Nordella sp. HKS 07: one gene and its partner. The protein of the gene in region 1 interacts with the protein of each later gene in a pairwise test. Links are inferred from orthologs where the notes say so. Each region holds a gene or a part of one and is shown on either strand. Other genes may lie near its edges. The genes, in order: G5V57_RS05015 and grxD.

Region 1 (15,114 bases):
CCGATATCGCCAAGCGCATCGCCGCACTCGCCTGGTGGGACTGGCCGCATGACCGCCTCGCCGATGCGGTCGACGACATGGCGGCGCTCGCGGCGGAAGACTTCGTCGCCAAATACGAGACCCAGCCATCCTCGTGACAGGTGCGCAGGGCGCGGCGTGTGATTGCCGCCCGTCTCGCTTTTCAACTCTCGCTTCAACGGTCGCTCAAACGGCATGGCGCGACACCGGCCCGCGTCAACCGCGGGACGAATCCCGCGCCATTCCATCCGCTCAGGAGAGTGCCCATGAACGTCCAGACCAGACCGCCGCGCCAGCCGCTGAACGGTGTCGATACCCCGACACTCATCAACACGATCAACTTCGTCGCCGGCCAGCCCGATCTCGCCAAGTTCCAATTCCGCGCCAGCAATGAATGGCTGGACGGAACCCATAGCCGTACCACAATGCGCGATTTCACCGGCGCCGGGGGCGAGCAGACGCATGTCATGCCCTATTCGGCCGAGAGTGATCATCCGACCGTGCTGTGCGGCGGCGACCGCGCGCCGACGCCGGTCGAGTGGCTGCTGCATGCATTGGCCACCTGCCTGACCGCTGGCATTGGCAACATCGCCGCGGCCAGAGGCGTCAAACTCACCAAGGTGCGTTCCTTCGTCGAAGGCGATATCGATCTGCGCGGTATTCTCGGCATCTCGGATGACGTGCGCAACGGCTATAGCGATATCGCGATCCGCTTCGAGATCGAAGGCGATGCGCCGCGCGAGAAGCTGCAGCAGATCGTCGAACAGGCGCGTGCCCGCTCGGCCGTCTTCGATGTGCTGGCGAACGGCGTTCCCGTGTCGGTCTCCGTCTCGGGCAAGTAACAGCACTCGTCCTAACGGCCCGGCCCTCGCGTGATCAGCAAAAGTGGCCGGGCCAATCCCGCAAATGCTGGAGAAATCCATGTACGCGACAGATGTCGCCATTGTCGGTGCCGGCCAGGCCGGCCTCGCCATGAGCCGCTGCCTTTCCGTTCTCGGCGTCGACCATGTTCTCTTCGAACGCGGCGCGGTCGGCGCCCGCTGGCGCACGCATGTCTGGGAGTCGCTGAGGCTGCTCACGCCGAACTGGCTCAACGGCCTGCCGGACTCGCCCTATCAGGGAGATGACCCGGACGGCTTCATGCGGCATGGCGACTTCCTCGCCCGCCTCGAAGCCTATGCCGACATGATCGGCGCCCCGGTGATGAGCGACACCGAAGTGCTGTCGCTGGCGCGTGAGCCGGAAGGCTTCTGCCTGACCACGAGCAGAGGCACTTGGCGCAGCCGCGCCGTGGTGGTCGCCACCGGCCAATGCGATCTCCCGCGTCTGCCGGACCATTCGTCCGTCAAAGGCGTGCTGAACTTGCATTCGTCGCAATATCGCACGCCGCATGGGCTTCCCCAGGGCGGCGTTCTCGTCGTCGGCGCGTCGGCATCGGGCGTCCAGATTGCCGATGAGATCAGCCGCAGCGGCCGCCAGGTGACGCTTGCCGTCGGCCGGCACATGCGCGTGCCGCGCCACTGGCGTGGGCGCGACATATTCTGGTGGATGGACCGGCTCGGCATACTGGCCGAGCGGACCCACAGCCTTGCCGATCCCGAAGCGGCGCTGCGCGAGCCGGTGGTGCAACTGGCCGGGCGGCCGGATCGTTCGAACGCCGACCTGCCGTCCCTGCAGGCGCTGGGCGTGCGGCTCGCCGGGCGTTTCGCCGGTGTGGAGGCGGGCAAGGTCAGCTTCCACGACGACCTGGCGGAGAGCGTCGCCTGTGCCGAGGCCAAGCTCTACCGACTGCTGGCGCGCTTCGACGATTTCGCCGGCATCGGCCCAAACGCGCCGCGTCAAACGATCGCTCCCGTGACGTTCGAGGCACAGGCGCCCCGCCGGCTGTCGCTGCGCGGCGAGAATATCCGCAGCATCATCTGGGCGACAGGGTATCGGCGCGATTTCGGCTGGCTGAAGATCGCCGCCGCGCTGCGGCCCGACGGCGACCTGGCGCATCAGGAAGGTGCCGCGACCGTGCCGGGCCTCTTTGCCCTCGGCTTCCGTCTCCTGCGCAAGCGCGATTCACATTTCATCGGCGGGGTGGGCGCGGATGCCGCCGTCATCGCGCGGCAGATCCGGGCGTTTCTCGACGAGCGCGCCTGGCGGGCGGCATAGGAGAGCGCGGACAATGAGCAACGAACCCGACCTCAAGCCATACTACGATGCGATCATCGTCGGTGCGCGCTGCGCCGGCGCGGCGACGGCCATGCTGCTCGCCAAGGCTGGATTGCGCGTGCTGGCGGTCGATCGCCAGGCCTATGGCTCCGACACGCTCTCGACCCATGCGCTGATGCGGCCCGCGGTGATGCAGCTGGCGCGCTGGAATCTGCTGGCGTCCCTGATCGAGGCAGGCGCGCCGGTGATCGAAACGACGACCTTTCACTATGGCGAGCAGCAGGTCCCGGTCGCCATACGCCCCGAGCCCGGCCTGCCCGGACTTATCGCGCCGCGCCGCACCGAGCTCGACCGCGTGCTGGTGGATGCGGCGCGTGGCGCCGGCGCAACAATCCTGCACGATACGCTGGTCAGCGATCTGAGCTTCGATGCGCGCGGCCGCGTTCGCGGTGTCGTGCTGGCCGATGCGGCCGGCCACCGCCGCACGATCGGCGCGGGTCATGTGGTCGGCGCCGACGGTCTCGGCTCGCGCGTCGCCCGCCTGGTCGATGCGCCCGTGCTCGCGCAAGGTCTGGCCCAGGTCGCGCATGTCTTCGGCTATGCGCCGATGCCGGCCAGGCTTTCGGGCTATCATTGGTATTTCGCCAAACATGTCAGCGGCGGCCTCATTCCGACGAACGACGGCCTGGCCTGCATCGTCGTATCGATACCGGCATGCCGCTTCGACGCCACATTCCGCGCCGATCTGATCGGCAGTCGCCGGCAGGCGCTCGAGCTGCTGGCGCCGGGCCTCGGAGACTATGCGACCACTTACGAAGTCGGACGCCTCAAGGCGTTCAAGGGCGCGCCCGGCCAGTTGCGCCAGGCATATGGCCCTGGTTGGCTTCTGGTCGGCGATGCCGGCTTCTTCCGCGACCCGCTGACCTCGCATGGCATCTCCGATGCGCTGCGCGATGCGGAGGGCGCGGCGACCGCCATCATTTCAGGTCATGCCGGTGCGTTGCGCCAGTTCCAGGACGAACGCGACAGCCTGGCTCTGCCGCTTCTGGCCGCGACCGACGCCATTGCCGCCTTCGACTGGTCGCTGGAAGAACTGCCCCTGCGCCACAAGCGCTTCAGCGAAGCGATGAAGGCCGAAGTCGAGGTCCTGAAGGGTCGGTCTGGTCGCGATCTTTTCGATCAACTGGGTGGCCGGCGGCTGGTATCGAGACACGTCGAAGAATTTTGTCACGCAAGCTGATGGAGCAGATCATGAGCGAGAAAGCGACGCGATCGGGATGGTGCGGAACCCGCTTCGGCAAGCCGGAAATCGGCGCCAGGGCGGAGATACGGCGAGTGACGCAAGCGAGCGATGTCGTCGCCTTCAGCGCGATGACGGGTGACTGCAATCCGCTGCATTTTGATCAGGCCGCGGCCGCCCGCTCGGTATTCGGGCGGCTGATTGTTCAGGGCGGCGTCACATCCGGGCTACTCAATGCCATCGTGGCGGAGAACCTGCCCGGGCCGGGCTCAGTCTTTCTTGGTGTCGAATGGAAGTTCCACAAGGCCGTCGGCATCGGCGAGGAGATCATTGCCCGCGCCGAAGTGCTGAGCGTGCGCGACGACAAGCCGATCTGCACCTTGTCCACCAGCGTCGCCAATTCGGCCGGCGAGATCTGCCTGTCCGGGACGGCAACGACCTATACGGTGGCGCTCGAATGATGGATCGGTGCGCGACTCCCGGCGCGCGTCGTTTCCTCGCTCATGCACGCGATCGTTCCAACACATGTCGGCGAAAAGGATACCCGTCTAATGGAGATCGTCGAATCATGCACAAACCAGGAGCCCATGTACTGTCCCGCGCTTTGCCCCTTGTGGGCGCGCTTTCCCGGCGGCTCGGCCGCCGGTCGCGCTGCGCCGGGAGGGCGGAGAAACTGTCTGACCACTTGCTGAAGGATATCGGCCTGTCGCGTTCCGAGCTTCTCATCCGGAGACTTGAAGGGCCGGGCCGGGGCGGACGGAGCTGCCGCTAAGCTGGGCTCGCCAAAGATTCTGCCGATCGATGTTGTAAGCGCGAAAAATTATGTTGCGTAAACGGTAGTTTTCTGCCATAAAATGTTGCAGGGGCAACAATCCGATAGTCAGGAATTTCATTCCTGGCCTATTTGGCGTTTTTCGGCTCCTGCATGGAATCTTACGCGTGGACGCGTCATTCCATTCTCAGTCTCCGGAAATCGTAACCATCGAAATGATGACGTCTGAGCTGGGATGACCGGATGACCTTGCCTTTGCGAATGCAATTTAAGGTTCTTGGTGACTTTTCTGTTCGTCTGGACGGTGTGGCCGTGAGCCTGCCGCAGTCGCGCAAGACCCGCGCGCTGCTTGCCTATCTCGCCATGAATGACAAACCGCAGCGCCGCGAGCGGCTGTGCGAATTGTTCTGGGACATACCCGATGACCCGCGCGGCGCGCTGCGCTGGAGTCTGGCGAAGCTGCGCCCGATCCTCAATACCGATGGCGAAACGCGCTTGATCGCCGATCGCAACACGGTCCAGCTCGCACCCGGTTCGTTTGGTCTCGATCACCAGCTGATCAGGGGGCTGGCGCCCGAGGCGATCGATACCGTCGCGACGGAGCGGCTGGAAGCGATTGCCGCGGCATTCTCAGGCCCACTCCTCGCCGATCTTCATCTGCCGCGCTGCGCGGCCTTCGAGGCCTGGCGCGTCTATTGCGCGAACGAAGCCGAAATACTGCACCTGAAGATCCTTCGCACCCTGATCGACCGGCTCGCCGAGGAGCCGGAGCGGGCGATCACCCATGCGCACGCGCTGCAATCGCTGCTGCCTGACGAGGATCTCGGCAAGGAGATCGCTCATCTCGGCCTGCGGGCGCGCCGGCTGGTCAGCGCTAAACCGGCTGTGCCAGAGCCTGTCCCGCCGCCGGCAGCGCAAGCCGCACCGGCCGCGCCGATCCGCGACAGGCGGCTTGCCGTCCCGGAGGTCAACGGGACCGCGACGCAGCGCATTTGCTACACCCAGTCGCGCGACGGCACGCGCATCGCTTATTCCGTTACCGGATCCGGGCCGGTGATCGTGCGTGCATCGCACTGGATGTCGCATCTCGAATTTGATTGGGAAAGTCCGGTCTGGGGGCATTGGATCGACGCCCTGTCCAGCGGCTTCACCCTGGTGCGTTATGACGGGCGTCTGAACGGCCTGTCGGATACGAGCTGCCAGAACATCTCCTTCGAAACTTTCATCAGCGATCTCGAATGCGTCATCGAGGCCACCGGTTTCGATCGCTTCGTGCTTCTGGGGATTTCTCAAGGCTGCGCCTTCTCGGCCGAATATGCGGTGCGCCATCCCGAGAAGGTTGCCGGCCTCGTGCTGTATGGCGGCTATGTGCGCGGCTGGCGGGCGCGCGGCGATGCCAATGAGATCGAGCGGCGCGAGGCGATGTCCGTGCTGCTGCGCCAGGGCTGGGGTCAGGACGACCCGATGTTCCGCCAGGTCTTCACCAACATGTTCATCCCCGGCGCCAACCGTGCCCAGATGGACTGGTTCAACGAGCTGCAGCGGCGCACCCTCACGCCGGAAAACGCCTGGCGGCTTGCCCACGCCGTCGCCGACATAGATGTCGCGGCCGCGATGGACCGGATCACCGTTCCGACGCTGGTGCTGCATGCCCGCAACGACCGCGTGGCGCCGCTCTCGGAAGGCCTCGACATCGCGCGCAGAATAAAGGGCGCGCGCTTCGTCGAGCTGGACAGCGCGAATCACATATTGCTGTCGGAAGAGGCGGCGTTCCAGGGCTTCGTCGCCGAGACGACCGCCTTCGCAAATTCCGTGCTGCAGAGCCGGCCGGCCATGGCGATGAGCCACAAGACCCGCCGCCAGGCGACGATCCCTGTCGGCGAACTTCGTCTCCGCGACCAATCCGGCGGACGAGCTCGCGCCGGAAGTGGCGCTGGACGCGGTCGATCCGTTGCTCAGCCGGGCGACCGAGCTCGTGCAGACGAATGGCGGCACCATCCTCGCCGCTTCCGAGACCGGATTGACGGCGTCCTTCGGCGCGCCCAAGCCGCTCGAGGACCACGCGGCATTCGCCTGCCGGACCGCACTGGCGCTGCGCCAGCTCGCGGCCGCGCAGGCCGGCCCGGCGATCAGCATCTGCATCGCGCTCGATACGGGCAATGTGGTGGTCAGCGACGCACCCGAGCCGGACCGGGCCGAGGTGCGTGGCGGACCGGTTTCGGTGGCTCATCTGATCAGCCAGGCGCCGCGCCCCGATCGCGTGATCGCCACGGAACGGACGCACTCATCCGCCGGCGGCTTTGTCACCATGCGTGAATTGGCACCCCTGGTGTTTTCGGGCGCGAAGAGCGGGCAAAAGCTCTATGAGGTGGTCGAGATCAATCGCGGCCGCTCGCGCTGGCAGCTGCGGACCGAGCGCCAGCTGTCGCCCCTCGTCGGGCGCGAAATGCAGCTTCAGATGCTGAACAAGGCCTGGCACGATGCGTGCGACGGCGAGGGCCAGACGGTGATGATCGTCGGCGATCCGGGTCTCGGCAAGTCACGTATAACGCAGGAATTCGTCGGCGCCATTCCCTGCGGCGATGCGGAGAATCTCGAGGCCGGCGCGCTCGAAACGAATCTGCGCAGTGGGTTTGTGGTCATCCGCAAGGCGCTGAAGGAGCTGTTCGCGGTAGGCGATATGGAAGCTTCACCGGCCGCGCTCGATAAAGTCCTGGCGGCATGGAGTGCGCGCGGTCTCGACCAGCGCCTGCTCGACCCGATCCTGGCGATCATGGAGCTGCCGACACAGGAAGCGCTGTGGATGGCCCTCACCGGCCCCGAGCGGTCGCGCCGGATGCAACAGGCGGCCGTCGCGCTCCTGCTGTCGCTCGCCGGCGTCAGGCCGGTCGTCCTGCTGGTCGAGGATCTGCATTGGATCGACTACGAAAGCGAAGCCATTCTGGCGCGGCTGGCGCAGACCGCCGGCGGCGGCCGCATCCTGCTGATCCTGACCTGCCGGCCGGACTATGACCGCAGCGCCTTCGCCGCGGCGCGGCCGGTCGAAATCCGCCTGTCCGGACTGAGCCCGATCGAATCGCGCAGCCTGATCGACTTTCTCGTCGGCCGGGACAGCGCGCTCGACGGCCTGCGCGAGAGCCTGTCCGAGGCGTGCAGAGGCAATGCGCTCTTTCTCGAAGAAACGGTGCGCAATCTCGCCGAGACGGGAAAGCTCGAAGGCCAGCCCGGCCGCTACCGGCTGACAGGCAAGCTCGACGAGATCGTCGTTCCGTCAAACATCCGCTCGCTCATCGATGCGCGCTTCGAGCGGCTCGACATCGATGCCAAGCGCGTTGCCGAGGTCGCTTCGGTCTTCGGCGGCGAGATCCCGCTCGCATCGCTGAGCCGGATGGTGGCGCTGCCGGAAGCGCGCTTCGACGCGGCGCTGCGCAGCCTCAAGAACGCCGACCTTCTCGTCGAGGTGCAGGTGTTCCCGGATGTCCTGCTGCGCTTCAAGCATGGCCTCATCCGCAATGCCATCTCCGAGCGGATCATGGCGACGGCCCTCGTCGAGTTGCATAGAACCGCGCTGGCGGAGCTCAAGGCCTGCTATGCGGACCGGCTCGAAGAGCACAGCGAACGCCTGGCGCGGCACGCTCAGGAGGCACAGCTGTGGGAGGAGGCGGCGACCCACCTGCTGATCTCGGCGCAACGTGCGATCAAGCGCTCGGCCTATTCGAGCGCCCTCGAACAGCTTGATCTAGGGATCGAGCTGTTGCGGGCGAACGAGGTGGCAGGCGCCGACGAGCACGAGATAGATTTCCAGCTCGCCAAAGGTGCTGCCCTCATGGCGGCGCGCGGCTGGGGCTCACGTGATATTCTCGCGGCCTTCCAGCGCGCCGAGGAACTGTGCCAGAAGACCGGCGACAAGGAACGCCTGTTCACGGCGCTCCGCGGCCGGGCGCAATACTACATGATCAGCGGCAAGCCCGCGGCGGCGCAGGAATTGGCCAGCCGCTGGGTCAGCCTGATGAACGGGCAGGGCGACCCCGGCCTTGCGATCGAGTCCGAATATATGTTCTGGACCAACAATTTCTTTCTGGGCGAGCCCGCCGCACCACGCCCACCGGCGAAGCGGCAATCGGCATGAAGCGGTGTTTCAGGGCTTCAGCGCGAACTGCAGGAGCAGCGTGCGCTGGAACTCCGGGCGGTAGTTGTTATCCGAGAGCACCGTCACGCGCGTCTCGCCATTGAGCTTCGACACCGCGATGCCTTCCATGTTGTCGATGCGATAGAAGGGCATGCGGCCCGAAAAGACGAGGCTCGGCGCCACCGCGCCGCCGGCGACGATATCCTCGGTCTTGATGCGGCGGATCGCCATGCCGGGCAAGTTCGTGCCGCTGAAGCTGCGCTCGACGGTGAGCACGTCGCCATCGGGCAGAATGGCCAGATCGGTGATCGCGTAATCTTCAAGCTGCTTGATCGAGAAGCCGAAGGCCTTCCTGCCGCCCCACACGAAGGCGCGGATGTCGCCATTCTCGTCCTTGTTGAGCTCGGAGATGGCGAGAATGGAGCCGGCCAAGGGGCCGGATGCGAAGCGGCCGATCGCTTCCAGTTCCTGATTGGACGGACCTTTGGCGGCTTGCTTGGGGAGTTTCAAGTCCTTGTAGCGGGCATCGAAACCGCTTTTGCCCAGATCATAGACGCCGGCGCGCGTGCGGCTCTCGAAACCGACGATCACCTTGCCGTCGATGCGCATGGGCTCCCAGCCGGCAACCGCCTCGGCATCGCTGCGGACCTTGCCGTTGAAGGGCTTGCCGTCAGGTCCCAGCATCGGCGCCATGACGGGGGCCTTCAGCCCCGACAGATGGCCATCGGTATAGATGAGATCGGCCTTGAACCAGAGGCCACGATCGGACACCGCGAGGAGGCCGCCGCCGTCCTCGGACAATTCGAGCGAGGAGAGGCCGCCGAAACGCTCATCGTCGCTCGCAAGCTCGACGCCGCCCCGCCATTCGAGCCCGCCGAAGGTCACGAGCTGCGAGAACATGGTGAAGGATTTGACCGGGAGGGTGCGGACCTTGAGCGCCTCCTCCTGGGCGCCGACCGGGCCAGCGAACAGGAGGAGGGCTGTAACCCAGAGCCACTTCATCAGTTGAGCCGGCGCTTGGTCGGGGACCTCGCGGCGCCCTTGCCCGTCTGTTTCTGGGCCCGCTCCTTGAAAAGCTCGGCGAGCTTCTCCGTCATGGCGCCGCCCAGCTCCTCGGCATCCACGATGGTGACGGCGCGCTTGTAATAGCGCGTCACATCATGACCGATGCCGATAGCGATGAGCTCGACCGGCGAGCGGTTCTCGATATCGATGATGATCTGGCGCAGATGCTTCTCGAGATAGTTGCCGGAATTGACCGAAAGCGTCGAGTCGTCGACGGGCGCGCCATCCGAGATCACCATCAGGATGCGGCGCTGCTCGCTGCGCGCGAGCAGCCGGTTATGCGCCCAGATCAGCGCCTCGCCGTCGATATTCTCCTTGAGCAGGCCTTCCCGCATCATCAGGCCGAGATTGCGGCGGGCGCGCCGCCAGGGCGTATCGGCCGACTTGTAGATGATGTGGCGCAGGTCGTTGAGACGGCCCGGGTTGGCGGGCTTGCCGGCGGCAAGCCACCGCTCGCGCGCCTGGCCGCCTTTCCAGGCCCTGGTGGTGAAGCCCAGGATCTCCACCTTGACGCCGCAGCGCTCGAGCGTGCGCGCCAGGATGTCGGCGCAGGTGGCGGCGACCGTAATCGGGCGGCCGCGCATCGAACCCGAATTGTCGAGCAGCAGCGTCACCACCGTATCGCGGAACTGCATGTCCTGCTCGACCTTGAAGGAGAGGGCGTGCAAGGGATCGATGATGACGCGGGTGAGACGTGACGCATCGAGGAGCCCTTCCTCAAGATCGAAATCCCAGGAGCGGTTCTGCTGCGCCATGAGGCGGCGCTGCAGGCGGTTGGCGAGCCTCGCCACCACGCCCTGCAGATTGGAAAGCTGCTTGTCGAGATAGTTCCTGAGCCGCGTCAGCTCCTCACTGTCGCAGAGATCCTCGGCGGCGATCTCCTCGTCGAACTGATTGGTGTAGACGCGGTAGAAGTCCTCGTTCGACAGCGACGAGAAGGGCAGTTGCGGGCGCCAGGGCTCCTCGCCGTCGGGCGATTCCTCGCTCTCCATGTCGTCGGGCATGTCGTCGACATCGAGCTGCTGGGCGTCCATCTCGGAAGCATCGCTCTCGCCTTCGGCGTCCTGCAGCTCCTCGGCCGCCGACTGCTGGCTTTCCTGCTCCTCGCCTTCCGGCGTCTCCTGCTGGTCGCCGGAATCGGGCTCGGCTTCCTGGTTGTCGTCGCTGTCGTCGCTCTCATCCGGGTCTTCGCCCAGCTCATCGGCCATGTCGAGGGCGGCGATGATGTCGCGCGACATGCGGGCAAAGGCCGCCTGGTCGGTGATGGCATCGGTGAGATGATTGAGCTGTATCGCGGCCTTCTCCTCGACCCAGGGCCGCCACAGATCGACGAGTGCCCTCGCCTCCTCGGGCGGGGCTGCGCCGGTCAGCCTTTCGCGCACCAGGAGCGCCACGGCTTCCTCGAGCGGGGCGTCCTTCTTGGTCGCGGGCCGGCCCGCCATCTTCCTCAGATAGCGGTCCTGCAGCATGGCGGTGATGTTCTGCGCCATGCCGGGCATGGCGCGGGAGCCGATGCATTCGACGCGCGCCTGCTCGACGGCCTCGAACATGGCCCGGGCATTCTTGCCTTCCGGGCGATAGCGGTTGTGGACGCCGTCGTCGTGATTGGCGAGCCGCATGGCGAAGCTGTCGGCGATGCCGCGGGTGATCGCGACCTCCTGGCGGTCGAGATCGATCGAGACCTGCGGCAGCTTGGCCTTCTTGCCCTGCAGGCTCGGCGTCTCGGCGCCGAAGGAAACCGAAAGCTCCGGTTCGCCGGCGATGGTCTTCATCGCCAGCGTCAGGACATTACGGAATTCGCCTGCCGGTCCTTCGCGGTCCTGGGCCATCAGGCGTCCTCATGACAGCGCGACATGCGCCGGCGATTCAGGGAGTTCCTCGCCGAAACAGCGCTGATAGAATTCGGCCACCAAAGCGCGCTCGAGCTCGTCGCATTTGTTCAGGAAGGTGACGCGGAAGGCGAAGCCGAGATCGTCGAAGATCTCGGCATTCTGCGCCCAGGTCATGACGGTGCGCGGGCTCATCACGGTCGAGAGATCGCCCTGCATGAAGGCGTTGCGGGTCAGATCCGCGACGCGCACCATGTTGGCGATGACCTTGCGGCCCTTGTCGTTGTCGTAGCTCTTGGTCTTGGCCAGCACGATGCCGACTTCCTGCGCATGCGGCAGGTAGTTGAGCGCCGTGACGATCGACCAGCGGTCCATCTGCGCCTGGTTGATCTGCTGGGTGCCGTGATAGAGGCCGGTGGTGTCGCCGAGGCCGATCGTGTTGGCGGTCGAGAACAGCCGGAAGGCGGGATGAGGGCGGATGACGCGCGACTGGTCGAGCAGCGTCAGCTTGCCCGAGGATTCGAGGATGCGCTGGATGACGAACATGACATCCGGCCGGCCGGCGTCATATTCATCGAACACCAGCGCCACATTGTGCTGGTAGGACCAGGGCAGGATGCCCTCGCGGAATTCGGTGATCTGCTTGCCGTCCTTCAGGACGATGGCGTCCTTGCCGATCAGGTCGATGCGGCTGATATGGCTGTCGAGATTGATGCGGATGCACGGCCAGTTGAGGCGTGCGGCAACCTGCTCGATATGGGTCGATTTGCCGGTGCCATGATAGCCGGTGATCATGACGCGGCGGTTATAGGCAAAGCCGGCCAGGATCGCGAGCGTCGTCTCGCGGTTGAACAGATAGTCCTCGTCGAGATCCGGCACATGCTCGGTGGCCTTGGAATAGGCCGGCACTTCCAGGTTCGAATCAAATCCGAACAGCTGCCGCACCGACACTTTCATGTCGGGGAGGGGGGCTGCTTCGCCATTCACGGTCGCGGTCATATCTTCGTTGCCAATATATGAAGTCTCGGAGTGCGGAGGTTCTAGACGGTCAAAGGGGCCTGGGCAAGGCTCGAAAACCCCTTTGCTGGAGCACCCTTAGCGCGTCAGGAAAAGTGGGTACCGGTTTTCCGTCCGATCGCGCGCTAAATTAAAGATTCCGATCACGTTTATCACTTCAGGTCGATTCGGCCTGAAGTGATCGTGACCTAGCAGAAACCCGTCGAACGCAGGTAATCATAGGCCTGGATGACCGCCTTGAGCGTGTCCTCATTGGCGCGGCTGCCATTATTGGCGTCCGGATGCAGCCTTTTCACCAGGGTTTTGTACTGGGCTCTGGCCTTTTCCTTGGTCGCCGTCTCGTCCAGGCCCAGCGTATGCAGCGCCTTCAACTCAGCATTGCGGAGGGGGCGGGCGCCGCCGGTGTTCACTTCCTTGCCGTTCTCACCCAGGAAATTGAACGGATCCCGGAAACTGCCGGGTTTGGCACGACGGCCCTGGGCATTCATGGAACTCGAATTCTGGCCGAGTTTCCAGGTCGGGCGGTGGCCGGTCTGCGCATCCTTCTGGAAGTCGCGTACCGCGTCATCCTTCATGCCGTCGAAGTAATTGTAGGTCTTGTTGTATTGCTGGACATGCTCCAGGCAGAAGGCATGGAACTGCCCTTCCTGGTTGCGGCCCTTGGGCGCCTTATGACGCCCAGGCTTGACGCAGCCCGGCCATTCGCATGTCGGATGCTTGTCGCGGGTGACGCGCTCCTCGCCCGGCTTCACACGAATCTTGTCGAAATATTTGGAATCGAGTTTCATCACTACCAATTATGGTCATCAGTTGAGACAGGAGCAAGTCATGGCGCTCGGACCCGTTGGCACACATATCAAGGACAAGCTGTCGCAAGCCTTCCGGCCGCAGACGCTCGATGTCATCGATGAATCGCATCTGCATGCGGGCCACGCCGGATCGCATCCCGAAGGTGAAAGCCATTTCCGCGTCAAAATTGTGTCTGAGGCCTTCGCCGGCAAGAGCCGTGTCGATACGCACCGAATGGTAAACGAAACCTTGAAGGACGACCTCAAGACGCGCGTGCACGCGCTCGCCATCCAGGCGTCGGCGCCGAAATAATTTAAGGAGCGCCGTCGCGAGACGGCGCTTAGCGCCGGCAGAAACGTCCTGCCGGTCTCAGAGCGATCCCTTCGCCATTTCGCCGGCGATGTGATCGGCCTGGCGGATGGCGAGCGCCACGATGGTCAGCGTCGGGTTCTCGGCGCCACCAGTGGTGAACTGGCTGCCGTCTGAGACGAACAGATTCGGTATGTCGTGCGTTTGTCCCCACTTGTTGACGACGCCGTCTCCCGGTTTCTCGCTCATCCGGTTGGTGCCGAGATTATGCGTCGAGGGATAAGGCGGCGTGTGGAAGGTCTTGACCGCGCCGACCGCGTCATAGATCGCCGAGCCCTGCTTGTAGGCGTGATCGCGCATCGTCGTGTCATTGGCATGATCGTCGAAATTGACATTCGGCACGGCCAGGCCGAACTGATCCTTTTCGCTCGCATGCAAGGTGATCGCGTTTTTCTCCTGCGGCATATCCTCGCCGACGATCCACATGCCCGCCATGCGGTCATAACCATCCATCGCCTCGGCGAAGGAGCGGCCCCACTCGCCGGGATTGAGGAAGGCGGCCATGAAGGGCACCCCCCAGCGAGAGAGTCTCGAATTCATAGCCGCCGACGAAGCCGCGCGACGGGTCGAGACGTGCCTCGTCCTGGACGATGCCGGCCATTGTGGTGCCGCGATACATGTGGACCGGCTTCTCGAAGATGGCATAGACCGATCCCGTCGTGTGGCGCATGTAGTTGCGCCCGACCTGGCCTGAGGAATTGGCTAGGCCGTCGGGAAACTTCGCCGAATGCGAATTGAGGAGCAGTCTCGGGCTCTCGATCGAATTGCCGGCGACGCAGACAACACGCGCCTTCTGCCGGAACTGCTTGCCGTCCTTGCCGGCATAGACCACGCCGTCGGCCTTGCCCTGATCGTTGTGCGTGATCATCAGCACCTGCGCGTCCGGCCTGACCTCGAGATTGCCGGTCAGCTCGCCATCGGGAATCTCCGTATAGAGCGTCGACCATTTGGCGCCGGACTTGCAGCCCTGGAAGCAGAAGCCGATCTGCAGGCAGGAGCCGCGGCCCTTGCGCGGCTGCGAATTGATCGACATGCGCCCGGTATGGACCTCCTTGTAGCCGACCTTCTTCGCCCCCGCTTCCAGCACCTTGAAATTGTTGTTTCCCGGCAGGCCCGGAATGTTGTTGGTGCGGGTGGTGCCCATCTTGTCTTCGGCCTTGGCGTACCAGGGCTCCATCTCGGCGAGCGTCAAAGGCCAGTCGAGCAGATTGGCGCCGGCGATGTCGCCATAGACCGTTTTGGCCTTGAATTCGTGGTCCTGGAAGCGCAGCGACGCGCCCGCCCAATGGACGGTCGAGCCACCCACCGCCTTGACGATCCAGGCGGGCAGGCCCGGGAAATCCTTCGCCACCCGCCAGCTGCCAGACGTCGTGCGCTTGTCGAGCCAGGAGAGCTGGCTGAAGGCGGCCCATTCGTCATTCACGAAATCCTGGTTCTCGATTCGCGGACCCGCTTCCAGGCACACGACCTTGACGCCCTTCTGGGCGAGCTCGTTGGACAGAGTGCCGCCGCCGGCGCCGGATCCCACCACCACGACAACCGAATCATCATTGAGGTCAAAAGGTGCAGGCATGATCGATCCTCCTCACAACCAGTCGATGTCACCGAAGCCGCGATTGATGTAGCCGCCCTTGTCGGCGGAAGAGCCTTCGTAGCCGAAATGCGGCCACAGCTCCTTGTTGTTGTAGAGGCCGGTGACCAGGGAGCCGCGCAGCTTCTGGAAGAAGGG
Region 2 (14,978 bases), 5.5 Mb from region 1 along the record:
CGGCGTCGGCCTCCTGCCCGATCTCACCAAGATGGCGACGCTCGCGTTCAAGGCGGATGGGGACGCTATCCTGCTCGTCGGCGGCCATGGCGATCATCTCGGCCAGTCGATCTTCCTGCGTGAGGTGCTGGGCCGCGAGGAAGGCAGTCCGCCGCCCGTCGATCTCGACCGCGAGAAACGTCATGGTGACTTGATTCGATCTCTCATCAGATCGGGCCAAGTCACTGCCGTACATGACATTTCCGACGGTGGTCTCGCTTCCGCTTTGATCGAGATGGCGCTCGCGTCCAAGACCTTGGGGGCTTCGGTCAGCCGGCTCGATCACGTCGCCCTCTTCGCCGAGGACCAGGCGCGCTATGTGGTGACCTGCCCGGCCAAGGAAGCGGCCAAGATCATTACCCAGGCCCATGTGAAAGGCGTCGATGTCATCCGCATCGGCATGGTGACGGACGCCGCTGGATTGATTGTCGAGGGGGCTGCTTCTATATCCTTGGACGACCTGAGCAAAGCGCATGAAGGCTGGTTCCCTGCCTACATGAGCGCCAAGGCAGCCTAAAAGCATCCGCCCAAAAAGTTGCAGACTTTTCGGATAAGCGGATGCGAAAAAGAGAAACTGGAGACCTGAAGCATGGCCATGAACGCGTCCGAGATCGAGCGGCTCATCAAGGAAGCTCTTCCGGATGCGCAGGTGGAGATCCGCGACCTTGCCGGTGACGGCGACCACTATGCCGCCAATGTCGTCTCCTCCTCCTTCAAGGGCAAGTCGCGCGTCCAGCAGCATCAGATGATTTATGCCGCGCTCAAGGGTAGAATGGGCGGCGAGCTGCATGCTTTGGCGCTGCAGACCAGCGCACCGGAGGATTGAAGCAAGGGATGCCGACTACCATTTTGATCGGTGCGGTCCTGGTCATTGCGGCGCTCTATGTCGTCAAGACGCTGACCGATCGGCTGGTCAAACGGAATGTCCAAAGGGCGGGTAAGACGGGTGAACAGAACACAGCTTACAGGTGGCAACCCGATCTGGGTCATCACCTGCATGAATCCCGTTTCGACCCGCACAACGGACTACAGCATGCCGGCGTCTGGTTGACTGAAAAGTCCGACGAGGACCGGCACGAAGAACGTAGAGAATATCTCAGAGAGCGAGCGAAAAATGACCGACATCAAGACCTGGATTGATAGCGAACTGAAATCGAACGGCGTGGTGCTGTTCATGAAGGGCACACCGGACGCGCCGATGTGCGGCTTTTCGGGCCGCGTCGTGCAGATCCTCGACCATCTGGGCGCCGACTATAAAGGCATCAATGTTCTCGAATCGGGCGAGTTGCGCCAGGGCATCAAGGACTATTCCAACTGGCCGACCATCCCGCAGCTTTATGTGAAGGGCGAATTCATCGGCGGCTGCGATATCGTCACCGAGATGTTCCAGTCGGGCGAGCTCAAGACGCTTCTCGCCGAGAAGACCGCCGCCTGACGCATGGCTGGCCCGTAGATCACGATGAGCTTGGATTGCATCGATCCAACCCCATAAACGTGATCGATTTTACTATATTGGCGCGGGATTATTGCGAAAAACCGGTGCCCACTTTTTCGCATCCCGCGCTCGCCGCCAATTGACGTGACTTGAGGCTTCGGGCAACTCATTGCCCGGCCCATGTCCATCACATCTTCGACCACCACTTCGTCGGCCTCGACACTTGCTTTCCTGGCCCTGCTCGGCGCCGGCGTGGCGGTCGGCTTTTCGCCCAATTTCGCCCGTCTGTCTGACCTGGCGCCACTGGCTTCCGGCTTCTATCGCCTGGCCTTTGCCGTCCCCGCCATCTGGCTCGCGGTCCTCCTGACGGGTGGCAGGCTCGAGCCCCTTTCCCGCATGGCGCCCAGGCACCGCTGGCGCCTCTTGCTCGCCGGTCTCGCTTTCGCCGCCGATATCGCCTTCTGGCATCTGGCCATCGCCCAGACCACCATCCTGGAAGCGACGTTGCTCTCCAGCACCGTGCCGATCATTGTCTCCGTCGCCTCGGTGTTCCTTTTCGGCGAAAGGCTCAAGCCCCTCTTCGTGTTGGGCCTCGCGGTGGCACTGGCCGGCGTCACCTTCCTCGCGCTGCAGAAGACGGGCGCCCAGGTGGCGCCGCCCAACCGGCTCCTGGGCGGCATCTTCGCTCTGCTCGCCGCCTCGTTCTTCGCCATCTATCTCCTTCTGATCGCCAGCGTCCGCCAGAACAGCTCGACCGGCACGATCATGTTCTACACGACGCTGATCTCGGCCTTGGCGATGGCGCCCTTCGCCTTGGCCATGAGCCCGACCATGCTGTCCGGCTCCCTCAATGGCTGGCTCGTACTCCTGGGTCTCGCCGTCATCAGCCATGCCGGCGGCCAGGGGCTCATGACCTTCGCGCTCGCCCATCTGCCGACCTCCTTCTCCTCGATGATGGGGCTGATGCAGACGGCGGTCGCCGCGGTCGTCGCCTGGATGCTTTTCTCCGAGCCCTTGACCCTGCCGATGCTGGCGAGCGGTGCCGCGATCCTTGCCGGCATCTGGGTCTGCCGCAAGGCGACGGCGGCCTGACGATGGCGCAGTTCAAGCCGATCGCCGCGTTGCTTTTTACCGTCCTCGTCTGGGGGATTACACCGGTCTTCCTGCGCTCGCTTTCGGTGGGCCTCGGCCCCGCCGATGCTCTGGTGATCCGCTACACGCCAATCGCGCTGACCTGCATCCTCATCCTGGTCGCGACCGGCGGATGGCGGATCGCGCGCGCCGACTGGCCGCGCCTGCTCGTCATCTCCTGCATCGGGATCTTCATCTACAGCGTGGCGTCGGTCTATGGCTTCGCCAGCGTGCCCGCCGGCATTGGCGGCCTTCTTTATGCGACACAGCCTCTGTTCATTGCCCTTCTTGCGGCGGTGCTGTTGGGCGAGAGACTGACCATCCATATCATCTTCGGATTCCTCCTCGCTATTGCCGGCACCGTGCTGCTGCTGTGGAAGGATCTCGCCGCCGGCCCCGAAACCCAATCCTATGCCATCGGCGCGCTGCTGCTGGTCACCGCCTGCGCCGCCTGGGCTTTCTATTCGGTTCCGGGCAAGGTGTTGTTTCAGCGCTATGGCACCTTGTCGATGACGGCCATGAGCCTTCTCATCGCGACGCTGCCGATGCTCGCTTTCGCCACGCCGGGCACGCTCGACACGGTGCGCGCCATGACGACGCGGCACTGGCTGGAGCTCGCCTACCTTGCCGGCTTCTCGACCTTCATCGCCATGTTCACCTGGACTTATGGGACGGCCCGGGTCAGCGCCGCCACCTCGGGCGCCTTCCTCTATCTGATCCCGGTCATCGCAGTCTTCGCCGGCGCTCTCCTGCTCGGTGAGCCGGTGATGCTCACGACCGTCCTGGGCGGCCTTCTCATTCTCGGCGGCGTCGCCGTCGCCCAGTTCGGGCACCGTGTCCGAAAGGTCTGACAGGAGGTATTCACACTGCTTCCTTATCGCGAAAGTCGAGCAACTTTCGCGGGAAGCGCTCTAGCAGCACTCTTCAAGTTCGGCTGCTAACTTATTGAAATCCGAAAATTAAATTAATCTTCACCATCTTGACCTAGGATCACCGTCGCAACAGAATTTAGTTCGGCACTGCGAATCCAGGAGGATTGGCGATGATCGACAGAGCCTTCGAAGGTCAGTTGCGTGGCTGGTCGCTGACGACCGCGGAAATCATGTACCGCCTCCCCGATCACCGCGAGATCCTGCAGCTCTTCCTCTGGCAGGACTACGACCAGGCGCCGCGTTTCCCGCGTCTCATCAAATTCCTCGATTTCTGGGCTCATAATCTCGACGGCCCCCTCTGCGAGGTCCGGATCGCGCATTCATCAATCGTCGGCCCGGCGGAGTTGCGTTACATCGGCAGCGAATGGCGGCTGCATTAAGCCCCATCGCATTCTCACATGAGTTTGATTTTGCCGGCGCGCCCACCGCGCTAACGTGATCTCGGGACGCGCAACCGGGAGAATGCTCATGACAAGGATTGCTGGACTTGCCGGATTGCTGATCGTCTACGCGGCAACGGGTGTCGCCGCGCAGGACAATTCGATGAGTTTCTTCGTGACAAGCGTCAACCCTGGCAAGGGCGGCGATCTTGGCGGACTGGCTGGTGCCGACGCCTATTGCGCGAGCCTCGCGGCGGCGGCGGGCGCCCCGGCGGGGAAGACCTGGAAAGCCTATCTGTCCACTGATACCGTGAATGCCAGAGATCGCATCGGCAGCGGCCCATGGTTCAACGCCAAAGGCGTGAAGATCGCCGACGACGTCGCCTCTCTCCACAGCGACAAGAACAATCTGACCAAGCAGACAGCGTTGGATGAGAAAGGCAATGTCATCAATGGACGCGGCGACAACCCGAACCGTCACGACATGCTGACCGGCTCCAAGGCAGACGGCACGGCGGCGCCCGAGACATGCGGCAACTGGACGATGGGCGGGGCCGAGGGGGCTGCGATCGTCGGCCACTCGGACCGCATGGGTTTGAACGACTCCGCGCAAGCAAAGTCATGGAACATGTCGCACCCGACGCGGGGTGGCTGCAGTATGGAGGCCTTCAAGAGCACCGGCGGTGATGGCCTGTTCTACTGTTTCGCTACGAACTGACCCCGTCCTCCGGCGGAGCCTCAGTCACCCTCGTGACTTCCAGTTAAAAGGGTGCAAACTGGTCGCGTCGAAACGCGGAGATAACTCATGCTGGCTCTCAGGCCCAATTGCGAATGTTGTGACAAGGATCTGCCGCCTGAGGCGGAAGATGCGCGCATCTGCACCTTCGAATGCACTTTCTGTGCGACTTGCGCGGACGATAAGCTCCACGGCATCTGCCCCAATTGCGGTGGCGAACTGGTCAAGCGCCCGGTTCGCCCGGTGGCGATGCTCAAGAAATATCCGGCCAGTACCGAGCGCGTCTTCAAGCCGCAAAGGCTGCGCCGCCTGACTACCCAATTCGTCGTGGCCGCCCTCGAGGCGGCCATCCAGCCCATCCATGCAACAGCGCTACAACGTAGAGTCTGGATGGCCGGGTCAAAGCCCGGCCATGACGAGCGGAGAGAGCAGATGAAGGCGGCCGACTCCACGATATGCTTGGGACCGCCGATCAGGATGACGGCGGTCTCCATCGCCTCCCCCTAACTCGTCATGGCCGCCCGGATGGCCGGGTTTAACCCGGCCATGGAGGCGGCCATCCAGTCCATCCATGCGACAGCGCTACGACGTCGGGTCTGGATGGCCGGGTCAAAAGCCCGGCCATGACGAGTGGAGAGAGCAGATGAAGGCGGCCGACCTCACGATATCCTTGGGACCGCCGATCGGCATGACGGCGGTCTCCATCGCTTCCCCCTAACTCGTCATGGCCGCCCGGATGGCCGGGTTTAACCCGGCCATGGAGGCGGCCATCCAGTCCATCCATGCAACAGCCGTACGCCGGCTAGTCTGGATGGCCGGGTCAAAGCCCGGCTATGACGAGTGGAGAGAGCAGATGAAGGCGGCCGACCCCATGATATCCTTGGGACCGCCGATCCGCATGACGGCCGTCTCCATCGCTTCCCCCCAACTCCTCATGGCCGCCCTTGAGGCGGCTATCCAGCCCATCCATCCGACAGCTGTGTGAAGTCCTGTCTGGATGGCCGGGTCGATGCCCGGCCATGACGACCGGAGAACCTCAGGAAAAAACGATCCCGCCATCGACATTGAGCGTCTGGCCGGTCACGAAGGCGCTGTCGTCCGAGCAGAAGAAGGCGACCGGCCCCACGACGTCTTCCGGATCGCCGATGCGTGCCATCGCCGTCTTGGCCGCCCAGGCGCCGCGGATATTCGGATCGTCGAGATTGACCCTGCCCATATCGGTCAGGATGATGCCAGGGCACACGCAATTGGCGGTGATGCCGATGGGCCCCAGCTCCTGCGCCAGCACCCGGGTGAAGCCCATCACCGCCGCTTTCGACGCCGAATAATGCGCCTGCTCCGGCGCGCCATGCTTGCCGCCGATGGAAGCGATGTTGCAGATGCGCCCATAGCCCTGCTTTTTCATCACCGGCAGGACCGCCTGGATGACCAGGAACGTGCCCTTGGCATTCACATCCATGACGCTGTCCCAATGCGCCTCGGCCAATGTTTCGACCGGTGATGCGATGAGGATGCCGGCATTGTTGACGACGGCGTGGATGGCGCCCAGTTCCGCCACCGCCATGTCCACCATGGCCTGCACTTCGGCCTTCACCGACACATCCGCGTTGAGGGCGACGGCCCGGCGGCCGGACGCGCGCGCCGATGCGGCAACATCATCGAGCTCCTTGGCCTGGCGCGCAATGTCGTTGAGCGCGAGATCATAACCCCGCTTGGCCAGGCCCAGCGCGATGGCGCGCCCGATACCCCGGCTCGCTCCCGTCACCAGCGCGACGCGCCCCTTCTCACCAGCCATTCTATGTCTCCCCTGAGTTAGCCAAGCACGGATTTGAGCGCCGGATAGAGCGCCTTGTACCGCTGGTAGATCTCGTCATAGAGCTTCGCTTCGCGGGCCCTGGGCTCGACCGTCGTGCCGGGCCGCACCATCGCGGCGATGCCTTCATCGATCGTGGCGAAGCGCCCCGCGCCATGCGCCGCGAGCACGGCCGAGCCCGTCGAGGGCGCGTCCGGCGAGGCCGGGATGCGCACCGGCAGGCCGGCCGTGTCGGCATGAATCTGAATCCACAGGGGCGAGGCCGTAGCGCCGCCGCCGGCGGTGATCTCGGTGCTGCTATAGCCCCCGGCCTTGAAGGCATCGAGGATGGCGCGGGTGCCGAAGCCGATGCCTTCCATGATGGCACGGAAGATGTGATGCGGCTCATGCGCCAGCGTCAGGCCGACAATGGCGCCGCGCGACAAGGGATCGGTATAGGGCGTGCGGTTGCCCTGGAAATGGTCCTGCACGATGAGACCTTCGGAGCCCGGCTCGAGCGTCGCCGCCTTGCGGTTCATCTCGGCGAGGTCTAGCGTGCCGCCGGTGAGGCGCTTGAGCCAGTTGATGATCGACCCGGTCGAGGTCTGGCCGCCTTCGACGATCCAGCGTCCTGGATAGACGATGTCGGGATAGGCGCCCCACACGCCCGGCGCATGGATCGGTGCTTCGGTGACGCCGAATTGCAGATGCGACGAGCCGGTGATCAAGGCCAGCTGGCCCGGCTTGGCGACACCCAGGCCGATCATGCCGATCAGCGCATCGGCGCCGCCCTGCACCACTTTCACCTTGGAGCTGAGGCCCAGTTCGGCCGCCGCCGCCAGTGTCAGCGTGCCCACAACTTGCCCAGGCGCGATGACCCGCTGCGGCCATTTTGCTTCGAGTTCCGACAGGCCGAGCTTGCTCAATATGCCACGCGCGAAGCCGCCGTCGCGGCTCGAATAGTGCCAGCGCAATCCGGCATTGTCGAGCGAGGCGCAGCGCTCGCCCGTCAGCCTGAGATTGAGGAAGTCCTGATATTCGCAGATGGTTTCGGCGGCGGCGAAGGCGGCCGGCTCGTTGCGCTTGAGCCACAACGCCTTGGGGATCATCCATTCGGCGGAGACCGGCCCCTTGCCGGCGCCATTGAGGGCGAGGCGCGCATCGCCGGTGGCGAGCACCGCATCGGCTTCCGCGTTGGCGCGCACATCCATCCACAGGAGAGCGGGCCTCAGCGCTCGTCCGTGCTTGTCCAGCGCCACGACGGTACAGGAGGTGGTGGCGAAGGCCATGGCCTCGATCTGGCCGGCATCGATCCGGGCTTCGGCGATGGCGCCGCGCGTCGCCGCGATCAGCGCCCGCCACCAGTCTTCCGGATTCTGCTCGGCGCGGGCGCCGGGAGAGAAATGCGTCTCGTAGGGTACCGCTTTCGAGCCGAGACAGGTGCCTTTCAGGTCATATATCCGGGCCCTGAGGCTTTCGGTCCCGCCATCGGCGGTCAGATAATAGGCCATTCGATCCTCCCTTTCCCAAACGCTCCTGCCGGATATCACGCCGGGCTGCGGAACGCCTCCAGCGCCTTGCCGGCATACATCACCGCCGGACCGCCGCCCATCTCGACCGCGACCTCGAGCGCCTCGATAAGAGCCGCCTCGCCGGCGCCATGCCGCTTGCGGCATCCAGGTGATAGAGGATGCAGTCCTCGCAGCCTTTCGCCACAGATATCGCCACCGCCATCAATTCCTTTTGCGCGGCATCGAACTGGCCGGGCGCCGTGGCGGCGCGGTTGATCTCGGCAACGCCTTTCATCACGCCGGGGCTGGCCTTGGCGAATGCGCCGAGACGGGATTTGACGGCGGTGAGCGCCTGCTTGGAATCAGCCATGGACAACTCCTGTGATGAGCGAAAGGGTTTCGCGCGGCAGATCCCAATGCGGCATATGGCCTGCGGCAAGGAAATGCACCGCGACCGAAGGCGGCAGATTGAGGGCCTGCGCGGCCGGGATGGTGCGGTCCTCGGTGCCGATCAGCGCACGCACCGGCAGCTCGTCGGCGAGCTTGGCGAGGGCGCGAAGGATGTCGATCTTCTGGCCCGCGGGCCCGACCAGCGCCTGCGCCAGGGCCTTGAGCCGGCCCTGCGCCAGTTGCGCCGCCATCACGGTGACCGCTGCATCCGACAGGCCATCGGCCTTGGGGCCCAAGAGGCGCAGGAGATGCGCGACCTCACCAGCCGTCGTCGCCGCCGCCATGCCGAGGATGAAACCGCTGTCGATCTCGCGGCCCGTGCCGGCCGGTGCGATCAAGGTCAGACTCTTCACCTTGGCGCCGAGGCGCGAGGCGAGGCCCGTCGCGACGGCGCCGCCCAGCGAATGGCCGACGAGATGCAGCGCTCCCGGCAGGCTTGCCGCGAAATCGCTCATCGCCGCGACGAGATCATCGAGGCTCGCCGCTTCGGCTTTGCTCACACCATGCGCCGGCAGATCCGGCACGATCGCCGTGTGGCCGGCCCGCGCAATGCCGCTCGCGGTCGCGACCCAGCTGCTGCGGTCGCCGGCGAAGCCGTGGATCAGCAGGAAGGTCTCGCCCCTATCGCCGAGCTTGTCGAAGGCGATGCGCGCCGATGACGGGCTGGCTGTCGCCTGGATGGCGCTTTCGACGTCGCGCCGCTCAATGCGCCCGCGCCGACCGCTTCCCGAAATATGGTCGAGAGAAATACCTGCGCTGCGCGCCAGGCGCCGGGCAAGCGGCGTGGCGCGCCGGCGGCCATCGGACGACACGGCGGCGTGTGCCTTGGGCAGCGGTGCGGACGCGGTTTCCACAGGCGCGGCGGCAGCGCTTACGGGCGCCTCGACCTCGCCGATCACCTCGGCGATCGGCGCGCCGACAGGCTGGCGTGTGCCTTCCGCCGCGAGGATCTTCACCAGCTTGCCGTCGGACAGCGCCGGGACTTCCGCCGCCGTCTTGTCGGTCTCGATCTCGAGAATGGCGTCGCCGCGCGCGTAGTCGGCGCCTTCCGCCACCAGCCAGCGGATGATGACGCCTTCCGTCATCGTTTCGCCCAGGCGCGGCATGGCGAGGATCGCCGTGCCGGCGTCCGCATTGGCGGGAGCTGGCCCCCCGGCCACCTCGCTCTCCCAATCTTCGGACGCCGTCACGGTGACCTCGGCGATCGGCGCGCCGACAGTCACGCGATCACCGGATGAAACCAGGGTCTTTTCCATCGTGCCGTCGCCAAGGGCCGGAAATTCGACCACTGTCTTGTCGGTCTCGATCTCGAGGATCGCGGCGCCACGTTGAAATTTCTGTCCCGGCGCCACCAGCCAGCCGACGATGGTCCCCTCGTCCATCGTCTCGCCGAGGCGCGGCATGGTCAGTGTGCGCTTCGTCATGCCAGCAACCGTTCCGCTGTTTCGGCGATGAGCCGCGGTCCGGGAACGGAACCGCTCTCGAGGCCGGGCGAGACCGAGATCGGGATATCCTCGCCCGCCACCCGGACGACCGGATCCTCCAGGAAGTCGAAGCACTCTTCCGAGATGCGCGCCGCGAGTTCGGCCGCCACACCGGCGGTCATGACGCCTTCCGAAACCACCATGGCGCGGCCGACGCGCTCGACATGCTCACGGATCGTGTCGAAATCCAGCGGATTGAGCGTCCTGAGGTCGATGACCGTCGCCTCGATGCCCTTCGCCGACAAGGTCTTGGCGGCTTCCAGCGCATAGTGGAGTTGACGCGAATAGGTGACGATCACCAGGTCCTTGCCTTCGCGCCTGACCGCCGCCTTGCCCCAGGGCAACGGCTCGGCACTGAGATCCACTTCCTCCTTCATCGTGTAGAGCGCCTTGTGCTCGATGAAGACCACGGGATCGGGCTTGGTCAGCGCCTGGCGCAGCAGATGATAGGCATCGGCCACCGTCGCCGGCATGGCCAGGCGCAGACCCGGCGTGTGCATCACATAGGCTTCGAGGCTCTGCGAATGCTGGGCGCCCGCCGAGCGGCCGGTGCCGCCTTGCGTCCTCAGCACCATCGGCACGCCGATCTGGCCACCGAACATATAGCGGATCTTGGCGGCCTGGTTGGCCAGCTGGTCCATCGTCATGCCGAGGAAGTCGACATACATGAGCTCGGCCACCGGCCGAAGACCAGTCATCGCCGCGCCGACCGCCGCGCCGACGATCGACGGCTCGGAGATCGGGGTGTCGATTACGCGCTCGGGGCCGAATTCCTTGATCAGGTCCTTGGTCACGCCATAGGCGCCACCATAGCGGCCCACTTCTTCTCCGATGAGGACAACATCGGGATTGTCCGTCATGGCATCGGCCAGCGCCTTGCGCAACGCGTCGCGGTAAGTCAATTCAGGCATTTTCTACTCCGTTGCGAGCACGCGGTTGAGGCGGGTGCGGACCGGTTCAGGCTCCGGCTCAGAAGGATCGAAGACATCGCGGAACATCGAAGCGAGCTGCGGCTCCTTCTGGGCGATGGTGAAATCGATGGTGGCGTCCATTTCGGCGCCGATCTCGGCATCGAGAACATCGAGCTCCGCTTCACGCGCAAGTCCGCGCTCGATGAGGCGGGCACGCGTGAAGGCGACCGGATCGCGCTGCCTTCCCGCTTCCTCCTCGGCGGCATCGCGATAAGGCGACTTGTCCTTGCGCGCATGGCCGTAGAAACGATAGCAGGACACCGCCAGGAAGCCGGGCTTGCCGGCGCGCGCCGCATCGACGAGCCGGCGCGCCGCCTCCGCCACCTCCTCCACATCGAGCCCGTCCACGCTTTCGCCATTGAGGCCAAAGGCGATGGCGCGCTCGTGCAGCTTGGTGTTGGCGGTCGCCTGGTCGATGCGCGTGCCCATGCCATACTGGTTGTTGATGCAGGCGAAGACGACCGGCAGCCCCCACAGCGCCGCCATGTTCATGCTTTCATAGAGGACGCCCTGCCCGGTGGCGCCGTCGCCGAAGAAGGCGATCGACACCGCGTTGTTGCGCTTGTGGCGCGCCGAAAGGCCGGCGCCGACGACGGCCGGAATGCCGCCGCCGACAATGGCATTGGCGCCCAGATGCCCGAGGCTCATATCGGCGATATGCATCGAGCCGCCCTTGCCGTGGCAATAGCCGGCTTCCTTGCCGCCGATCTCCGCCATCATCCGCTTGGGATCCGCACCGCGCGCCAGGAAGATGCCGTGACCACGATGATGGGTGGTGAAGGTGTCCTGCGGCTTCATCGCGGCGGTGATACCGACTGCGGCACTTTCCTCTCCGATCGAGAGATGCAGCATCGAACCCGCCGTCTGTCCGCGTACGAACAATTCGCCGACGCGCTCCTCGAATATGCGCACGCGGCGCATGGTGCGGTAGAAGCCCAGGAGGTCGGAATTCGACTTCGTGCCGGGAGTGCCAGCCGCATTTGGCTTGCTCATGAAATGCTCCGGAAATTAGAGAAGATTGAGTTTTGTCGTGCGCGACACGATCGCCACCGCAGTCAGGATGATGACGCCCTTGACGATGGACTGGATATACGTGTCCATGCCGAGGAGATTGAGACCGTTGTTGATGATGCCGATGAACAAGGCGCCGAAGAAGGTGCCGACCACCGTCGCCGTACCGGGGCGCAGCATCGTCATGCCGATGAATACGGTGGCCAATCCGTCGAGAAGATAACGCTCGCCGGCATTGGGCTGGCCGGAGCCGAGACGCGAAGCGAGCAGCATGCCGGCAACGGCGGCGAACACCGAGCAGACGACGAGTGCCGCAATGCGGTAGAGCCGGACATTGATGCCCGAGAGCTCCGCCGCTTTGCGGTTACCGCCGACCGCGTAGATGTAGCGGCCGAACACGGTGCGCTCCATCACGAACCAGGCCACCGCGACCGCGAGCAACATGAGAAGCGCCAGCACCGGGAAGCCGCCGATGCGGCCCTGGCCCAGCCATAGATAGGCATCGGGCAACCCGCCATAAATGGCCCGCCCGCCGGTGAGCAGGAAGCTGATGCCGAAAAGAATCGAGGCCGTGGCCAAGGTCGCGATGAGAGACGGAATACCTATGAGGGTGACGAGCCCGGCATTGACGAGGCCGATCACGAGGCCCGCCCCTATACCGGCGAGCAGCGCCAGCGGCAGCGCCACGTCGTTCGTCAGCAGCAAGGGCACCAATATGCCGGCGAGTCCGACCGCGAAGCCCACCGACAGATCTATCTCGCGCGCCGCGAAGCCGAAGGTCAGGCCGACGCCGACGATCGTCAGGATGGAGATCTGCTGCGCGATATTGAGCAGGTTCTGCGGCTGCAGAAATCGGTCCACGGTCGCCGAAAAAATGATGAACATGAGTGCCAGAACGACGAGCGTGCTGTAGCGCAGGATGTGATCCTTGCGCAGGAAACCGAACACAAGGTCCCGGGAAGGTGCGGTTCCGGTGCTTGCGGTGGTCATGCGGCAACTCCTGACATAGCGGTGATGAAAGCACTTTCTGAAAATTGCGGGCGGCCCAGCTCGGCGCGCGCCGTCTGATCGACGAACGGTATGACGCGGTCGGCCATGGTCTCGATCTCGATGAGATCGGAGGACGCGATGATGATGGCGACGCCCCGCCCGGCCAGGCGGCGCATCTCGGCATAGATCTCGGCCTTGGCGCCGATATCGACGCCTTCGGTCGGCTCGATGAAGATCATGACCTTGTAACGATCCTCGGCGCCATAGAGCCACTTGCCGATGGAGATCTTCTGCTTGTTGCCCCCCGACAGCGTCTGGAGGAGTTGCGCTGAGGAATGCGCCTTCACATTCATCAGGCGCATGATGCGTTGGGACTCGGCCTCTTCGCGCCGGCGCGACAGGACGCCTGCCGCAACAACCGCATGCTGGGGATGTACCATCGCCAGGTTCTCGCGCAGATCCCATTCGCCGATCAGGGCATTCTCCATGCGATGATCGGGCACGAGCGCCACGCCGGCATCGCGCATGGTGAGGGTCTTATGGATATCGACGGCCTTGCCGCCGACTTCGCAGCGTTCGAACTTGACGCCGGCGGGATTGTAGAGGGAACGCGCGAAACCGAAATGTCCCGACCCCGTGAGGCCGATCAGGCCGACGATCTCGCCGGCGCGGATCTGGAATTGCGGCGCCAGGATGCGGCCCGCCCGCCAGCCCGCGATTTGCATGGCCACGTCCCCCAGCGCCCGACTGTCGGCCGCCTGGTCCTTGGGCTTGTCGTTGCCCGAGCGGCGCAGCATCAGATCGACGAGCTGGCTCTCGCTCAGGCGCTCGGCCTTCTCCGTCACCACATGGCGGCCGTCACGCAGCACGGTGATGCAGTCTGAAAGCGCCTTGATCTCGGAGAGGAAGTGACTGATCAGGATCACGCCGACGCCCTGCTTGGGAAGGCTGCGGATGATGGTCCACAGTTGTTCCTTCTCGCGTGCCGGCAATGTGGCGGTGGGTTCGTCGAGAATGAGAAGCCGGACGTCGCCGCGCAAAGCGCGCACGATCTCGATCACCTTGCGGTCGGCCATCGGCAGGTCGCCGACGGGTGCGCCGAGATCGATGGAAACTTGCGGAAACCAGCGCCGCACGAGGGTCTCGGCTTCCGCCTTGAGGCGTCCCGCGGCGATGACGCCGGCGGTGCGAGGCTCGGCGCCCAGCAGGATATTCTCGGCCCCGCTCAGGCCATGGACCAGGCTGCCTTCCTGGCTGACATGGGCGATGCCGCGCAGCAGCGCGTCGCGCGGGCTCCTAAGCTTCACCTGTGTGTCGGCGATCGCGATGCGGCCCGATGTCGGCTGCAGGCTGCCGCCAAGGACATTGACCAGGGTGGATTTCCCTGCCCCGTTTTCGCCGATGAGCCCATGCACTTCATCGTTCCGGAAAGTGACGCTGACGCTGTCGAGCGCCCGCGTGCCGGGGAATTGCATGGTGATGTCGGTGAGGCACGTATCCATGGCGGGCCTTGATTGAAAAAGGAGAAGGAGCGGCGCCGTTACGACAGCGCCGCCCTCGATCAGCTGCTTACTTGAGGAATTCCTGGCAGTTGCGCTTGGTCACCAGCGGCGCGTCCATATAGACGGTCTTAGCCGGGATGACCTCGTCCGAAGACTTGCCGTTGACGACGATGGCTTCGATCCATTCACCGAGCGTCTTGCCCATGCCTTCGAAGGGCTGAGCGACGGTGGCGATCATCATGCTGTCCGGCTTGCAGACTTCGGCGATCGCATTGGGATGACCGTCGATGCCGATGACCTTGACGTCGGTGAGGCCCGCCGCCTTGAGGGAGTTGATCGCGGCCTGCGCCGGCTCGTCCCACGGCGCCCAGACGGCGTTGATGTCCTTGCCGAAGCGGGCGGAATAGTCTTCCATCGACTTCGAGGTGTCCTCGAAGAAGGCGGTGTAGTCGATATTGTGTTCGGCGAGCACCTTCACATCCGGATATTCCTTGAGCACATCGGCCATCACGTCGCCGCGCTTACGCGTCCCATGATGCTCTGCCATGCGCAGGAAGATGATGTTGCCCTTGCCGCCGAGCTGGTCGAGCAGATAGGGCGAAACGTCGGCCGAC

Evidence for each region.
Region 2: the proteins of G5V57_RS05015 (region 1) and grxD interact in binary tests that used the Escherichia coli proteins (3 or more experiments, as listed by UniProt). The link is inferred for Nordella sp. HKS 07 from one-to-one orthologs.

The regions. Positions count from the first base shown.
Region 1 is NZ_CP049258.1:1,033,803-1,048,916, reverse strand. Bases 11,743-14,691 are described here. They hold G5V57_RS05015 (BolA family transcriptional regulator), read left to right. Parts: upstream 11,743-13,055; coding sequence 13,056-13,328; downstream 13,329-14,691. Other genes in these bases: G5V57_RS05020 (J domain-containing protein), read right to left, coding at 12,416-13,015; cobS (cobaltochelatase subunit CobS), read right to left, coding at 11,743-12,209. Outside these bases: G5V57_RS05075 (DapH/DapD/GlmU-related protein), read left to right, coding at 1-137; G5V57_RS05070 (OsmC family protein), read left to right, coding at 285-860; G5V57_RS05065 (NAD(P)/FAD-dependent oxidoreductase), read left to right, coding at 940-2,175; G5V57_RS05060 (NAD(P)/FAD-dependent oxidoreductase), read left to right, coding at 2,189-3,415; G5V57_RS05055 (MaoC family dehydratase), read left to right, coding at 3,427-3,876; G5V57_RS35115 (DUF1127 domain-containing protein), read left to right, coding at 3,873-4,187; G5V57_RS34215 (alpha/beta fold hydrolase), read left to right, coding at 4,500-6,503; G5V57_RS34210 (AAA family ATPase), read left to right, coding at 6,496-8,316; G5V57_RS05035 (esterase-like activity of phytase family protein), read right to left, coding at 8,326-9,318; cobaltochelatase subunit CobT, read right to left, coding at 9,318-11,210; more of cobS, read right to left, coding at 11,220-11,742; G5V57_RS05005 (twin-arginine translocation signal domain-containing protein), read right to left, coding at 14,971-15,114. UniProt on the Escherichia coli protein: Transcriptional regulator that plays an important role in general stress response. Has many effects on cell morphology, cell growth and cell division. Acts by regulating the transcription of many genes, including dacA (PBP-5), dacC (PBP-6), ampC and mreB.
Region 2 is NZ_CP049258.1:6,488,395-6,503,372, forward strand. What follows is about bases 1-2,813. They hold grxD (Grx4 family monothiol glutaredoxin), read left to right. Parts: upstream 1-1,153; coding sequence 1,154-1,474; downstream 1,475-2,813. Other genes in these bases: purL (phosphoribosylformylglycinamidine synthase subunit PurL), read left to right, coding at 1-556; G5V57_RS30760 (BolA family protein), read left to right, coding at 629-865; G5V57_RS30765 (hypothetical protein), read left to right, coding at 874-1,179; G5V57_RS30775 (DMT family transporter), read left to right, coding at 1,655-2,566; G5V57_RS30780 (DMT family transporter), read left to right, coding at 2,569-2,813. Outside these bases: more of G5V57_RS30780, read left to right, coding at 2,814-3,456; G5V57_RS30785 (usg protein), read left to right, coding at 3,648-3,917; G5V57_RS30790 (hypothetical protein), read left to right, coding at 4,006-4,635; G5V57_RS30800 (hypothetical protein), read left to right, coding at 5,390-5,638; G5V57_RS30805 (SDR family NAD(P)-dependent oxidoreductase), read right to left, coding at 5,690-6,448; G5V57_RS30810 (ribulokinase), read right to left, coding at 6,466-7,956; G5V57_RS30815 (carboxymuconolactone decarboxylase family protein), read right to left, coding at 8,036-8,326; G5V57_RS30820 (acetoin dehydrogenase dihydrolipoyllysine-residue acetyltransferase subunit), read right to left, coding at 8,319-9,830; G5V57_RS30825 (alpha-ketoacid dehydrogenase subunit beta), read right to left, coding at 9,827-10,801; G5V57_RS30830 (thiamine pyrophosphate-dependent dehydrogenase E1 component subunit alpha), read right to left, coding at 10,805-11,854; G5V57_RS30835 (ABC transporter permease), read right to left, coding at 11,870-12,862; G5V57_RS30840 (sugar ABC transporter ATP-binding protein), read right to left, coding at 12,859-14,364; G5V57_RS30845 (substrate-binding domain-containing protein), read right to left, coding at 14,432-14,978. UniProt on the Escherichia coli protein: Monothiol glutaredoxin involved in the biogenesis of iron-sulfur clusters.